DNA from 3 places in the Solwaraspora sp. WMMD1047 genome. Region 3 is predicted to be linked to each of the others. Evidence: riboswitches for the same ligand, from Rfam matches in the RefSeq annotation. Region 3 holds a riboswitch; each other region holds the start of a gene.
The links. Region 3 has a riboswitch for cyclic di-AMP ahead of O7627_RS33640 (hypothetical protein). Riboswitches for the same ligand answer to the same signal wherever they lie in the genome.

Region 1: it holds a riboswitch for cyclic di-AMP, as region 3 does, so the genes downstream of both, O7627_RS31225 (hypothetical protein) here and O7627_RS33640 (hypothetical protein) in region 3, are expected to answer to the same signal.
Region 2: it holds a riboswitch for cyclic di-AMP, as region 3 does, so the genes downstream of both, O7627_RS24700 (hypothetical protein) here and O7627_RS33640 (hypothetical protein) in region 3, are expected to answer to the same signal.

What each region holds. Positions count from the first base shown of each region.
Region 1 is NZ_JARUBL010000001.1:6,812,844-6,817,877, forward strand. It holds gene O7627_RS31210 (AI-2E family transporter) at 1-507, shown strand, start outside; gene O7627_RS31215 (NAD(P)-binding domain-containing protein) at 455-1,135, opposite strand; gene O7627_RS31220 (hydrolase) at 1,153-1,815, opposite strand; cyclic di-AMP (ydaO/yuaA leader) riboswitch at 2,429-2,561, shown strand; gene O7627_RS31225 (hypothetical protein) at 2,565-3,593, shown strand; gene O7627_RS31230 (glycoside hydrolase family 65 protein) at 3,668-5,034, opposite strand, start outside.
Region 2 is NZ_JARUBL010000001.1:5,415,803-5,420,836, reverse strand. It holds gene O7627_RS24710 (FAD-dependent monooxygenase) at 102-1,166, opposite strand; gene O7627_RS24705 (TetR/AcrR family transcriptional regulator) at 1,229-1,804, shown strand; gene O7627_RS24700 (hypothetical protein) at 1,856-2,962, opposite strand; cyclic di-AMP (ydaO/yuaA leader) riboswitch at 2,967-3,095, opposite strand; gene O7627_RS24695 (cation diffusion facilitator family transporter) at 3,214-4,128, opposite strand; gene O7627_RS24690 (superoxide dismutase) at 4,292-5,034, shown strand, end outside.
Region 3 is NZ_JARUBL010000001.1:7,369,883-7,374,916, forward strand. It holds gene O7627_RS33630 (cation diffusion facilitator family transporter) at 1-638, opposite strand, end outside; gene O7627_RS33635 (hypothetical protein) at 832-1,305, shown strand; cyclic di-AMP (ydaO/yuaA leader) riboswitch at 1,938-2,071, shown strand; gene O7627_RS33640 (hypothetical protein) at 2,075-3,094, shown strand; gene O7627_RS33645 (DUF1775 domain-containing protein) at 3,275-3,931, shown strand; gene O7627_RS33650 (cation transporter) at 4,222-4,971, opposite strand; gene O7627_RS33655 (metalloregulator ArsR/SmtB family transcription factor) at 4,968-5,034, opposite strand, start outside.

The DNA of each region.
Region 1 (5,034 bases), 560 kb from region 3:
ACCTCGGACCGGTCCCGGCCGGTCTTCGTGGCCGCCGGCCGGGCCGGCTGGCAGACGCTGGCCGCCTACACCCGGGGGACGGTGGCCATCGCGGCCATCGACGCCGCCGGCATCGGGCTGGCTCTGGTGCTGCTGCGGGTCCCGCTGGCCCTACCGCTGACCCTGATCACCTTCCTCGGCGCGTTCGTCCCGATCATCGGAGCGACGGTGGCCGGCAGCGTCGCCGTCCTGGTCGCACTCGCCGCGAACGGTCCCACCACCGCACTGCTGACCGCCGCCGCGGTGATCACCGTCCAGCAGCTGGAGGGAAACCTGCTGGAGCCCCTGATCATGAAACACCAGGTCCGGCTGCACCCGGTTGTCGTGCTGGTGGCGGTGACGGCGGGCACCCTCACCGCCGGCATCCCCGGCGCCTTCGTGGCGGTACCGCTCACCGCGATCGTCTACCAGGTGGTCAGGACGGTGGCGGACTGCCGTCGGGCCACCGGCCTGCCGGAGCCGCCCTGACCGGCCGGGCCAGCCGGGCGGCCAGTTCGTCCCCGGGCAGGTCCACGCCGTAGACCGGGGAGCCCGGCTGGTGCCGCCGACCGCCGTCGGCCAGCCCACCCGCGTCGACCGGTTCGAAGCCGACCTGCTCGACCAGGTCGAAGACCCGGCGTTTCGCAGTCGGGTCGTCGCCGGAGACCGGAATCCCGTACCGCCACATCGCCGACGACTGGCGACCGTACTCGACCAGGTGGTGGGCGCGGATGGCGTTGAACGCCTTGACCACCCGGGCGTCGGGCAACCGGGCCTGGAGCAGCTCGCTGGAGGTGGTCCGATCCGCGTCCAACGCCGGAAGGTGGCCGTCCCGTTGCGGGTAGTAGTTCCCGGTGTCGATGACGGTCCGGCCCGGCACACCGCCGGTGGGCAGCTCGTCGTACCGGCCGACCGGCACCGCCACCACCACCAGGTCGCCGTAGCCGGCGGCCTCCTGGGCGGCCACCGGGTGCAGCAGCTCTCCCAGCTCGTCGACCAACCAGCGCAGTGTTTCCGGCCCGCGTGAGTTGGCGATCCCCACCTGATGGCCGGCTTCCACGAAGAGCCGGGCCAGCGCCGCGCCGACCTGGCCCGCGCCGATGACGCCGATCCGCATGCCACACCTCCGGTGTCTCAGGCCCTGGCCGGCAGCCGTTCGACGAACCAGCCGGCGGCGGCGTCGGCGACCTGTCCGAGGGTGCCCGGCTCCTCGAACAGATGACCGGCGCCGGGAATCGTGCGCAGTTCGACCGGACCGGACAGCATCGGCATCGCCGCCTGGTTGAGCTGCCGGACCTGCTCGTCGTCCCCGCCGACCAGCAGCAGGGTCGCGGCCCGTACGCCGGTCAGGGCCGCACCCGCCAGATCCGGCCGACCGCCGCGGGACACCACCGCCGGCACCGTCATCGGCCGGGCCGCCGCGGTGACCAGTGCCGCGGCCGCTCCGGTGCTGGCGCCGAAGAGCCCGATCGGGCCGGGGACGGTCGGCCCGGCGGCGGTCACCAGCCAGTCGAGCACGCCGGTCAACCGGTCGGCGAGCAGCCCGATGTCGAACCGCAGCCGGCCGTCCCGGCTGTCCTGCCGGGCCTCTTCCTCGGTCAACAGGTCCACCAGGACGGTCGCCAGGCCGCGCCCGTTCAACACCTGCGCCACGGCCAGGTTGCGTGGGCTACGTCGGGAACTGCCACTGCCGTGCGCGAAGAGCACCGTCCCGACCGCCGGCTCCGGGCTCCGCACGTCGGCGTCGAGCTGGTCCGGTCCGACCGGCACGGTCGTCCCGGTCACCGTCACTTCCATCCGCCCCGGATACCCGGCCGGTGTCGTTCCAAGCCCGGCCGGTGCCGATCCGGCCGGCATTCCTGGTCCGGGGGTGTTTGTGGGCGGTGTCGGCGGGAACGCGGCTGCCGGACCCGATCGGTCCGCCCTCGACGCGCCGACCGGTCGGCCGGCCGGCAGCGCCGGGTATCCCCGGCCCCGACGTGGGCCCAGCAACGAGGTGAGGGTGGTCCCATGACCCGCCGAAACTCCACCGGACCGAAGCAGCACCGGGACAGGGCAGGACGACCGGACGGCACCGATTCGGCCGGCAACGGGAAGGACCGCCGGAACCGGCCCGGCCAGGACCAGCCGGACCACGACTGGGCGGACGACGCGGCTCAGGCGCGCACCGCCGACGACCCACGGCGGGTAACCCCGCATGACCGTTCCGGAGTGCCGTCGACCGGCGACTCACGCTGAGCGGTTAGTCGGTAGCAAAAGGACACCACATCAATCCGGAATGCTACCCAAAGTTGTTGTCAGGTAACGCGTTTCCCCAGCGAAAACAGCACCTTTGCGTTCTCTCCCGCCAATGCGTGTAGATCCGGTAAGCTGGCCGCGGTCTCCGCCCGGTGGCGCCCCTCGGTGCCGGTGGGGACCGCCGCCTAATCGCCGACAAGGCGAGCCGGGGAACCAGGTAGGTGGGGTGAATCCGCAGTAGCGGTAGGGGTTGTTCCGTCCCGAACCCGTCAGCTAACTCGGTAGGCGGCCGCATGGGAGGAACGTGAATGACGGTATCAACACGTCAGCGGTTCCCGCTGGCCATGGCTCTGCTCGCCGCCATCGGCGTGCTGGCCGGCGCCGCACTCAGTCCCGGTAACGCCGCGGCACAGGAGTCCGGCGAACCGGGCGGCGAAGGTGGCACGCCACTGCTGCGCGACGTCCTCGAGTCCACCGGTCGCGGCTTCGTGGAGGCGAAGAACGCGGTGGCCAAGTCGCAGGAGCGGCAACTGAAGCTCACCCTGGAACTGCGCCGGGTCGAGCAGCGGATCGCGGACCTCGAACCCGAGGTGGCGCAGGTCGCAAGCAACTCCTACAAGACCGGTCGCATCGGACCGGCGATGCTGCTGCTCAACAGCGCGTCACCGGACGACTTCCTGGAGCGGGCCCAGAACCTCGACCTGATGGCGATGCGCGACAACAGCAAGCTGCGCGAGCTCAACGAGGCGCTGGAGCAGGCCACCCGGGCGAAGGCGGCGATCGACGCCGAGGTGGCCGAGGAGAAGAAGCAGCTCGCCATCATGACGAAGCAGAAGCGGGAAGCCGAGAAGGCGCTCGCTCTGGTCGGCGGCGCGGTCACCGGCGGCTTCGTGGTGGCCACCTCCCCGGTGGCCCGGCAGGCACCACGCAACCGGGACGGATCCTGGCCGCCGCAGTCCTGCAACCAGAACGACCCCACCACCTCGGGGTGCATCACCCCGCGTACGCTGCACGCGCTGAAGGAGACCAAGCGCGCCGGGTTCGACCGGTTCGTGTCGTGCTTCCGCTCGGGCGGTCCGTTCGAGCACCCCAAGGGCCGGGCCTGCGACTTCTCGCCGCAGCGGAGCGGTTTCGGCGGGGACGCGACAGGTGCGGCCAAGACCTACGGGAACAACCTCACCGCGTTCCTGGTCCGCAACGCCGACAAGCTCGGGGTGCTCTACGTGATCTGGTACCGGCAGATCTGGACTCCCTCAGCGGGTTGGCGGGCGTACAGTGCGGCGTTCGGCGACCCGTCCAGCGACCACACGAACCACGTACACCTGTCCCTGCTGTAGCCGGCGGGCGAGAGCGTCCAGAAGCGACAGACGCCTACCGGCCCCGGGAGTTCCCGGGGCCGGTAGGCGTTTCGTCAGGGCCGGTCGGCGAAGCGTTGGGCCGGCGCCCGGCCGCGCGGCTGCTCCGGCGCCGGTCCCACCGGCGGGCAGGGCGGGTTGGCCAGCGTCACCGGCTCGGCCGCGGTGACCACCGCCACCTCGCCGTGGTGGCGGATCTCGATCGACGACTCCGCGCCACCGTTGCGCAGCGTGTAGGTGCTCTCGTCGCGGCGTACGTCCACCCGCAGCCGCAGGCCGTGCCACATCAGCGCGAACTCCAGCCGGTTGATCCGGCTGGGCAGCCGGGGCGCGAACGAGAGCACCGCGTCATGGTCACGCAGTCCACCGAGCCCGGCGACCAGCGCGATCCACGCGCCGGCCAGCGACGCGACGTGCACCCCGTCGCGGGTGTTGCGGTTGATGTCGTGCAGGTCCATCAACGCCGCCTCGCCCAGGTAGTCGTGGGCGAGCTCCAGGTGACCGACCTCGGCGGCGATGACCGCCTGGGTGCACGCCGACAGTGACGAGTCGCGCACGGTGCGGCGCTCGTAGTAGGCGAAGTTGCGGGCCTTCTGCTCGGCGGTGAAGGCGTCCCCCCGCCAGTGCATCGCCAGCACCAGGTCGGCCTGCTTGACCACCTGCTTGCGGTACAGGTCGAAGTACGGGTAGTTGAGCAGCAGCGGATACCGCTCCGGCGGGGTGCTCTCGAAGTCCCACTCCTGGTAGCGGGTGAACCCCTCCACCTGCGGGTGTACGCCCAGTTCCTCGTCGTACGGGATGTGCATCGCCGCGGCGGCGTCCCGCCAGGCCGCGGTCTCCTCGTCGTCCACCCCCAACCGCCAGGCCTCGTCGCCGTGCCGGGTTACCGCCTCGGCCGCCGCGATCAGGTTCCGCTGCGCCATCAGGTTGGTGTAGACGTTGTCGTTCTTGACCGAGGTGTACTCGTCCGGTCCGGTCACCCCGTCCAGGTGGAACCGGCCGTGCCGGTCGTGGTGGCCGAGCGACCGCCACAGCCGGGCGGTCTCGACCAGCAGCCGCAGCCCGACCTCCCGTTCGAAGTCCAGGTCGCCGGTGGCCTGCACGTACCGGCGCACCGCGTCGGCGATGTCGGCGGCGATGTGGAACGCGGCGGTGCCGGCCGGCCAGTAGCCCGAGCATTCCTGGCCGCGGATCGTCCGCCAGGGGAAGGCGGCGCCGCCCAGGTCGAGGGTCTTGGCCCGCTCGTGCGCGAGATCCAGGGTCGAATGCCGCCAGCGCAGCGCCGAGGCGACCGCCGAGGGCAGGGTGTAGGTGAGCACCGGAAGCACGAACGTCTCGGTGTCCCAGAAGACGTGCCCGTCGTAGCCGGGGCCGGTCAGGCCCTTCGCCGCGATCGGCCGGACCTCGGCCCGGGCGCCGGCCT
Region 2 (5,034 bases), 2.0 Mb from region 3:
GGGCTAGCGAAAGAGCGCTCTCTGAGACGACCTGAATTGCATCGGACGCATTCGGGTTGCCCGCCCCGAAATGCGGATGGCGTTCCCGGGTGGTATAGCGATCAGTTCGGCGGGCCGGCGGCGAGTGCGAGTCGGACCGCCGCGTTCCGGGCGCCGGTCCACCGCCGCGCCTGGGCCAGTCGGCCGACGAGGTGCGAGACCCGGGCCAGCCGCTGGGTGGGCCGGCGCCGGGCGCGGTCGTAGCGGGCCAGCGCCACCGCGACGGCCGGCTCGTCGATCAGACAGCGCCCCAGCGTCACCGCGTCCACGAGCGCCTCGCACGCCCCCCGGCCGAGGTCCGGGGTCATCGCGTGCGCGGCGTCGCCGATCAGCGCCACCGACCCGGCCACGTAGGACGGCAGCGGCGGGGCGAGGTGGTAGAGGTCGTGCCGGAGCACCTCCTCCTCGCGGATCCCGGCGAGCACCCGACGGACCTCGTCGTGCCAGTCCCCGAAGAGCGCCCGCAGGAGGGTCACCTCGCCGCCCGGGGCGCGCCCGCCGGCCGGGGTACGCAGGGAGGCGTACCAGTTGGTCCGGCCGTCCTCGCGGGGGGTGATGCCGAACCGGCGACCCGGCCCCCAGGTCTCGGTCACCGCTGAGGTCGCGCCCGGCACCGTGCCCCGCCAGGCGGTCACCCCGGCGTAGCGGGGCGCGCCGGCGGCGCCGAAGAGCTGGCCCCTGCTCCGGCCGAAGATGCCGTCCGCGGCGATCACCACGTCGTGGTCGTCGACCAGGTCCGACACGCTCGTCACCTCGCTGTCGAAGGTCACCGTGCCGGGGGAGAGGGCGCCGGCCAGCAGTCGCAGCAGGGCCGGGCGGGAGATCAGGTGCACCGTGTCGCCGGTCCGGCGGACCAGGGCGGCCACGTCGATGGTGGCGATCCGGCGGCCGTCCGGCCGCCGGAACTCGCCGGTGCGCTGCGGCGCGCCGATCCGCCGGACCTCGGCGCCGATGCCGAGCGCGTCGAGTGCGCGCAGCGCCTCCGGCCACATGCCGAGCGCGGTGCCGGCCCCGCCCAGCGTGCCGGCCCGCTCGTGGACCCGGACCGACCACCCGGCCCGCTGCAATATGGCAGCCGCGGCCAGTCCGCCGATGCCGCCCCCGATGACTGCCGCGTTTCCCGTCATGGAGGCGACGGTACTACGGATGTAGTTGCTGTGACTACGGATGTAGTTGTTAGGGTGAGCACATGTCCAGGCAGGAGGAGTTGGCCGACGCGGCGATCCGGGTGCTGGGCCGGCGTGGACTGCGCCAGCTCACCCACCGGGCGGTCGACGCTGAGGCGGCCCTACCCGCCGGCTCCACCTCCAACCGCTACCGGACCCGGGACGCACTGCTGCGCGCGGTGGTGGAGCGGCTGGCCGTTCTGGACCGCGCCGACTGGGCCCAGCTCGCCCCGCCCGGCGGACCATCCGCATCGCCCGGCGGGAGCCGGCCGGTGGCCGGGCTGGTCCCGGCGTTGGTGGACTTCGTGCGGCTGGCGCTGGCCGACGGGCGGGACCGCACGATGGCCCGGTACGCGCTCAGCCTGGAGGCGGCGGTCAACCCCGAACTCGCCGCCGAACTGGCCCGCGGCAGCGCCGAGATCCGCAGCTGGGCCACCCCGTGGCTGCGCGCCGCCGGCTCGACCGATCCGGACCTGCACTGCCGCCTGATGCTCGACTACCTCGACGGCGTCCTGCTGCACCAACTGGCCTACCGGGACCCGGACTTCGACCCCCGACCCGGCATCGAGACCATCCTCCGTGCCCTGCTCACCCGGTGATCGCAAAGGATCCGGTGCACGACAGCACACCGGATCCTCCGCGATCACGGATCAGTTCATCGACAGGTGTACGTGGTTGGTGTGGTCGCCGGACGGCGTGCCGTCGCCGTTGTACGCCCGCCAGCCGCTGCTCGGCAGCCAGATCTGCCGGAACCAGATCACATAGAGCACCCCGAGCCGACTCGCGTTGTTGACGAAGTACGCCGCCAGGTTGTTGCCGTAGGTGCGGTCACCGCCGGTGGCCGTACCCTCGAAGCCGTTCTTCTGGGCGGCGAAGTCGCACGCCTTGCCCTGCGGGTGCTCGCCCGAACCGCCGCTGCGGAAGCAGGAGACGAACCGCGTGAAGCCGGCCGCCTTGGCCTGCTTGAGGGCGTTGAGCGTCCGCGGGGTGATGCACCCCGAGGTGGTCGGGTCGTTGAGGCTGCAGGACTCGTTCGGGAACGAGCCGTCGGAGTTACGCGCCACGGCCCGGGCGCGGGCCGAGTTGGAGCCGCTGACCCCGCCGCTGGGGCCGCCGCTGCCGACCGCCGCCAGCGCCCGCTCGGCCTGCTGCTTGCGCTTGGCCATCACCTCGACCTGCTTCTTCTCCTCGGCGACCTCGGCGTCGATCGCCGCCTTCGCCCGGGTCTGCTGCTCCTTGGTCTCCTGGAGCTGACGCAGTTGCCGGTCCTCGTTCGCGGCCACCGAGTCGAGGGTGGCGGCCCGGTCCAGGAAACTGTCCGGTGAGTCGCTGGCCAGCAGCGCCGACACCGGCCCCAACCGCCCGGTGCGGTAGGCCCGGCCCGCCAGGTCGCCGAGCTTGCGGTTCTGCTCGGCGAGGTCGGTTTCGAGTTGCTTGAGCAGCTCGGTGAGCTGCTTCTGCCGCTCGGTCGACTTCTTCAGCGCGGCCTGCGCGTCGAGGAAGCCCTTGGACGCCTCCTGCAGCGCCTTGCGCAGGCTGTCCGAGCCGCCCTCGTCGAAGTCCTGCTGGGCGAGGACCGGGGCGGCGAGTGGTGTCGCGGGTCCGGCGGCGACCGCCGTGCCGGTGCTCACCAGGGTGGCCGCCAGGCCGACCGTGACGGCGGCGAACAGCCGGGCCGCCCATCGGGTGTTTCGGCGCGACGCGGGTCTGGCGGCCCGGCGCGCGTGCGCATGTCGTACGGATGCCAGTGCTGGCATTGCCACGTCCTTCCGTCAGCCGCCGACCGGGTTAGCTGACGGGTTCGGGACGGAAGATCCCTACCGCTTTCGCGGATACACCCCACGTACATGGTTCCCCGGCTCGCAGGACGCGATTAGGCGACGACCACCGCAGGCGCCGTGAGGGCGCCGCCCGGCGGCGGCCGTCGCCGAGCCTACCGGCTGTTATCCGGCTCTCTCAGGTGAGAAGGGGCGAATTAAGACGTAGCTAAGCCGGGCGGTGAGCGCCGTCACCAGGTCGTCGGGCCGCAGCCCCCGGGGGAGGTGCCCGGTTCGACCTGCAGGGTCGCGTGCTCGATGTGGAACTCCTCGGTCAGCGCCGACCGGGCCGCGGTGAGCACCGTGCCGACCTCGGCGTCGGGGTCGATGGTCAGGTGGGCCGAGGCCACCTCCATCCCCGAGGTCAGCGTCCACACGTGCAGGTCGTGCACGTCGGAGACGCCGGGTACGGCGCAGAGCCGGGACCGTACGGCCGGCACGTCGAGGTGCTCCGGCGCGGCCTGCACCAGGATGCGTACCGCGGCCCGGCCGAGCCGCCAGGTCCGGGGCAGGATGAACAGCCCGATCCCGACCGCGACCAGTGGGTCCGCCCACCACCATTGGGTGGTCGCGATCACCACGGCGGCCACGATCACCCCGACCGAGCCGAGCAGGTCACCGAGCACCTCCAGATACGCACCCCGCATGTTGATGTTGTCGCGGGCGCCGGACCGGAGCAGGGCGAAGGCCACGATGTTGGCGAGCAGGCCGGCGACCGCGACCACCAGCACCGGGCCGGCGGTCACCTCTGGTGGGTCGTCGAGGCGGCTCACCGCCTCGATCAGCACGTAGACCGCGACGCCGGAGAGCAGTACGGCGTTGGCGAGCGCGGCGAGCACCTCCAGCCGGTAGAGGCCGAAGGTCCGCTGCGGGTCACCCACCGCCCGGCGGGCCGCGGTGATCGCCGCCAGGGCCATCCCGATCCCGAGTACGTCGGTGAACATGTGCCCGGCGTCGGAGAGCAGTGCCAGCGAGCCGGTGAGCAGGGCGGTGACCGCCTCGACGAGCATCAGGGCGGCGAGCAGCCCGAACGCGGCCCAGAGCCGACCCCGGTGCTGGTCGGCGGCCCGCGAGGCGGCCCCGCCGTGGTCATGACCTGCGCCCACGCTCACACCATCCTCGATCAGGCCGACTCGGTCCAACGTATGCTGACATTGCTATGTATGCAACTGTGAGTGCGGTCACCCGGCTGGCCCTGGCATCATCGGAACCGGCCCGCAACGAAACCCGTAGATGCCTGCCGACCCCGGGCCCGAAGGGACTGCGATCATGCGTCACCGCGGACGCAACCTGCCGGTCAACCGCCGCACGCTGCTGATCACCACCGCCCTCGCCGTCACCGCCGCCGGACTGCCGGCCGCCCCGGCCGCCGGAGCCCCGGCCATCACCGGGCCGGTCTTTCCCGACAGCTTCCCGCTGCCACCCGGTTTCCAGCCGGAGGGGATCGCGATCGGCTCCTCGCCGTACGCCTTCTTCGGCTCCCGGGCCACCGGCGCGATCTACCGCGCCAGCCTGGTCACCGGCCGGGGCGAGATCATCAACCCGGGACCGGGTACGCCCTCCCTCGGCCTCAAGATCGACAAGCGGCTGCGGCTCTTCGTCGCCGGCGGGACCGGCGGCGACGCCCGGGTCATCCACGCCCGCACCGGCGAGCTGCTGGCCAGCTACCGGCTCGCCGACGGGGCCAGCTTCGTCAACGACGTCGTCCTGACGCCGGGCGGGGCCTGGTTCACCGACTCGACGAACCCGGTGCTCTACCGGCTGCCGCTGGACCGGGCCGGCCGGCTGCCCGGCCCGGACGGCGTCGTCCGGGTGCCGCTCACCGGCGACATCGCCTACGGCACCGGGATCAACGCCAACGGCATCGTCCGGACCCCCGACGGCACCGGCCTGCTGATCGTGCAGTCCGGCACCGGCCTGCTGTTCCGGGTCGACCCGCGCACCGGGCTGACCCGCACCGTCGACCTCGGCGGGGAGTTGCTGACAAACGGCGACGGCCTGCTGCTCGACGG
Region 3 (5,034 bases):
ATCCGCAAAGCGGCCCGGGCCAGGGACAGGGACCGGGGCACAATGAACAGCGCTACCGCGACGGCGATGATCGGGTCGGCGTACCACCAGTCGGTCGCCCAGATCACCCCGGCAGCGGCGATCACCCCGGCCGAGCCGAGCGTGTCACCGAGCACCTCCAGGTAAGCGCCGCGCACGTTCAGGCTCTCCGTGCTGCCCGCCCGCAGCAGGGCGAACGCGATCAGGTTCGCGGCCAGGCCGGCCACCGCCACCGCGAGCATCGGTCCGGCCTTGACCTCGGGCGGCTCGCCGAAGCGGCTGACCGCCTCGATCAGCACCCACCCCGCCACCACGCAGAGCAGTACGGCGTTGGCCAGGGCCGCCAGGACCTCCAGCCGGTACGAGCCGAAGGTCCGTTGCGGGTCGCCGCCGCCCCGGGCCGCCCGACGCACGGCGTGGATCGCGGCCAGCGCCATCCCGATGCCGAGGACATCGGTGAACATGTGCCCGGCATCGGACAGCAACGCCAGCGACCCGGTCAGCAGGCCGCCGACAACCTCGATCACCATGAACACAGCCAGTAGGGCGAATGCCGTCCACAGCCGGCCCAGGTGTTTCTCACCCGCGCTGCGCGCTGCGTGATCGTGCCCGGCGCCCATCGATTCCTCCCGACCTTGCTTCCGACGACCCCGTCAACGTATGCGTACATTGCAATAAGTGCAACGGGCGGAGCTGTCGCTCAGACAGGCGTAGCCCGGATCCGCGGGTCGCCGCCAGCGCCGTTCACGCTGGCCGGGGTGACGACACGGCGGTCGGGTCGGCGGCGGCGCGATCGTGTCGTAACCTGTCGGCATGAACCGAACCGGCGGACCGCGTGCTCGTGCCGCGCTGCCGCCGTGGTTGACCGCCGTGCTCGCGTTGACCGCAGTGGCGCTGCTACACGCTGTGCAGTGCGCGTCCGGTGCCGCGGCGCCGTTGCTGGCGACGTCGACCCTGCATCAGGTGGCGGTCAGCATCGACGGGCATGGGGCCGCGACCTCGGCCATGCCGGTCGGGGCGGCCACGGCCGTGTCGGTCAGTGCGTCGACGGGCTCCGGAGTGCAGGTCGACACCGGTCAGGGTGCCGGGCACAGCGAGATGCCGTGCGGACCAGGGCTGGCCGCCGGGACATGCCTGATGTTGCTGGTGAGCGCCGCGGTCGGCCTGCTGGCACGCGGGCGGCCGGGCTGGTCGTCGCCCGTCGTCGACGAGTTTCGGACCCTTGCTGGGTTCACCCGGTGGCGGGCGTCGCCGGACCTGGCGCAGCTGTGCGTGCTGCGTACGTGATCGACTCCACCGGCATCGACTCCACCGGCGCGTAGCCCGCGTTCGAGGTCGTACGCCTGAGCCCGCCCGGCCCTGCTGGGGCAGTTTCTCGGGAGCGTGGCCAGGGCCACGAGACCAGCGGGCGCTGGCCGATCCCGCGTGTCCTGTCCGCGGCCGCCGCGCCCGGTGGCGCGCGGAACCACGCGACGACGACATGGTTGCCGCGTCGAGTCCGGACCCCGCACGCGAGCCGTCCGTGGATACAGCCGGTGGCCCCCGGAGGCCACCCGTGGCCGAGAAAACAGCCTGCACGTCCACCCCTTCGAGTCAGAGGAGGACGAGCCCATGCGAGGGCCTCGTCACCGACACACCCACCGAGGCCAACCCGGGTACGCCGCGGCATTGTCGACGCGCATTGGAGCCGACATACGCGGCCCGGCCGCCGTCCGGCGGTCATCGCCAACGGCGCCGACCGGCCGTCCGGAGCGATCATGATCCCGGCGGACGCCCACCCGGTCCCCCCGCAGGCCCGGAACCCACACCCACAGTCAACACAACCTCACCCTCTTAATCATGAATTAGAAACATCTATCACTATTGATCATCGACTCACATCACCGACGGTTACCTCCGACGCGCGCCGGACGGCGCCTGTCGAACCGCCGCCCAATCGCCGTCTTCGGCGAGCCGGGGAACCACGCCCGTGGGGTGAATCCGCGTTCGCGGTAGGGATCACTTCCATCCCGAACCCGTCAGCTAACCCGGTCGGCGGCCATCGGAAGGGAGAATGGTGACCACGCCCCCGAACAGGTGGCTCACAGCCACCCTGGCCGTCCTGGCCACCGCCGCGCTGCTGGCGGCCCCGCTCGGCTCCCAGGCTGCCGCGGCGCAGCCCAACGGCAACGCCACCGCCGACGAGGACGGGCCGCCCCCACTGCTGCGCGACGTACTCGACCAGGCCGGACGGACCTACCTGGACGCCAAGGCCAAACTCGACCAGTCCACCAAGCGCCAACTGATCCTCAACCTCGAGCTGCGACGGGCCGAGAACCGGCTGGCGAAACTCGCCCCGCAGGTCGAGCAGATCGCCGCCCGGTCCTACCGGACCGGCCGGATCGGCGCGGCCGCGATGCTACTCAACAGCGCCTCACCTGACTCGTTCCTCGACCGGGCCGCAACTCTCGACGAACTCAACATGGTCAACGGCAAACGGGTCGCCGAGCTCGCCCAGGCCGTCGACGACGCCGCCCGGGCCAAGGACGCCATCGACGCCGAAGTCCGCGACCAACGCAAGCAGGTCGCCGTGATGAACGCCCAGAAACGGGAGGCGGAGAATGCCCTCGCCCTGGTCGGCGGGCGGTCCCTCACCGCCGGGTTCGTCGCGGCCACCTCACCGGTCGCCCGGGCGGCGCCGCGCACCAGCAGTGGCGGATGGCCGAACGAATCGTGCAGCCAGGACGACCCCACCACCGCGGGTTGCGTCACCCCCCGCACGCTGCACGCCTACAAGGAGACCAAACGAGCCGGCTTCGACCGGTTCGTCGGCTGCCACCGGTCCGGCGGTCCGTTCGAGCACCCCAAGGGCCGCGCCTGCGACTGGTCCCTCCGCAACAGCGGTTTCACCCCCGCCCGCACCCAGAACGAACGCACCTACGGCAACAATCTCACCGCGTTCCTGGTCCGCAACGCCGACCGCCTCGGCATCCTCTACGTCATCTGGAACCGCCAGATCTGGCTACCCGCCACCGGCTGGAGGTCATACAGCGGGGCCAGCGACCACACCGACCACGTCCACATGTCCATGCTCTGACCCGGCCGCCCCGGTGTGCACCCGCGCACCGGGGCGGCCGTGGCACCAGACCAGGCGACCTCCGGTCACGACCCCCAGGTAAATCCCACCATCACGACGGTCGACCACGACCACGAGAAATGACCCGCCGGAAGGGACCATCGGAAAATGACGGTACGCAGAAGTGCTCGACTCGCCACCGTGCTGACGACGTTCACACTGGCAGCGACCGTGGCCACGCCGGGCTGGGCGCATGTCGAAGTAAGCGCCGACAAACCACAGGCGGGCGCCCGCGACGTCACCCTCACCTTTGTCGGCGAAGCCGAGTCCACCACCGCGGGAATCACGTCCGAACGTGTCGTCCTGCCCGCCGGCCTGAAACCCCAGGACGTGACCCTCGCCCGCGCACCCAAAGGATGGGAACTCAGCCCCAACCAGGACGGATTCACCGTGGCCGGGCCCGCCCTGCCCGTCGGCGACGACGTCACGTTCGCTGTCACCGTTGCTCAACTACCCCCCGACGCCGTAACCCTCGCCTTCAAAACCGTCGAGACCTACGAAAACGGCAAAGTGTCCCGATGGATCGAGATCCCCACCGCGGGCGACCAGGAACCGGACAATCCCGCCCCCGTCCTGTCCATCCGCCCGGCCGCCACACCACAACCCGAACCCACCACCGCCGCACCCACCGCCACGACACCCACCATCGCGACGACACCGCCGCCGGCCGCCGCACCCGCCGGCGACGACTCCGCCACCGGGGCGGGCGGGCCACTACTCGCCGGCTTCGGCATCCTCGCGGTGATCCTCGCGGCAGTCGCCGCCGTGGCCGTCCGACGCCGCCGGACACCGCGATAGCCGCAAGACCGTCCGAGGAAGCATGGGCGATCATCGGTACACCAGTGGCCGAATGTGAGTCCTCGGAGCGAGATCCGCGACCTGCGCGAACTCCGGCGCTACCTGGAGCGTTTCTCAGCCCTGCTCACCCAGGCCACCCGAATGCCAATCACCGTCAGCACCGACGTCAACCGCCGGCCGAAGGTGCTCGCCTACGCTACCGACCTGAGGCGCTGGCACGGCTGGCAGAAGGACGCCATCGACGGGCTCCGCACTCCGTCTGAACCGTCGGGGCGGTCTTCACCAGAAGGTCACTTCTCGGCTGCGTGGCGGCAGGAGCAGCCGGGTTCGCATCCGCAGGCATCGCCTGTGGCAGTTGAACCGGCTGGGGCTTCCGGGATGGTCAGCGGTGCGGTCAACGGGACGGCGCAGCAGCTGTCGCCGCGCCAAGCCTCGCGGCCTTCCTTGACCGCGACACCTGCGATGACCAGGGCGGCGATGGGGTCGGCCCAGGACCACCCGAACAGGCTGTTGACCGCCAGGCCGGCTAGTAGGACGCCTGAGAGGTAAGTGCACAGCAGTGTCTGTTTGGAGTCGGCGACGGCGGAGCGGGAGCCGAGTTCGCGACCGGCGCGGCGTTGCGCGTACGACAGTCCGGGCATGACCGCCAGTGAGACTGCCGCCAGTACCAGGCCGACGCTGGAGTGCTCGGCGTCGGCGCCGCCGAGAAGGGCCCGTACCGCCTCGACGCTGACGTAGGCCGCGAGGGCGAAGAATGAGACGGCGATGATGCGTAGTGCCACCTTTTCGCGGGTCTCGGGGTCTCGGCCGGCGAACTGCCACGCTACGGCGGTGGCGGAAGCGACCTCGATGATCGAATCGAGGCCGAAGCCGATCAGAGCGGTGGACGACGCGATGGTGCCGGCAGTGATCGCTACGGCCGCTTCGATGATGTTGTAGATGATGGTGGCGGCGACGAGCCAGCGCACCCGGCGGGTCAGTACGGCCAGGCGTTGCGGTGGTGGTCTAGCAGGGCTCAGTTGGAGGAGCCGCGGGTTCATCGGCAGCAGCTCTGGTCGTCGGAGTCCGGGCACGCTGCCGGGTCGACGGCCAGGACCAGGCCG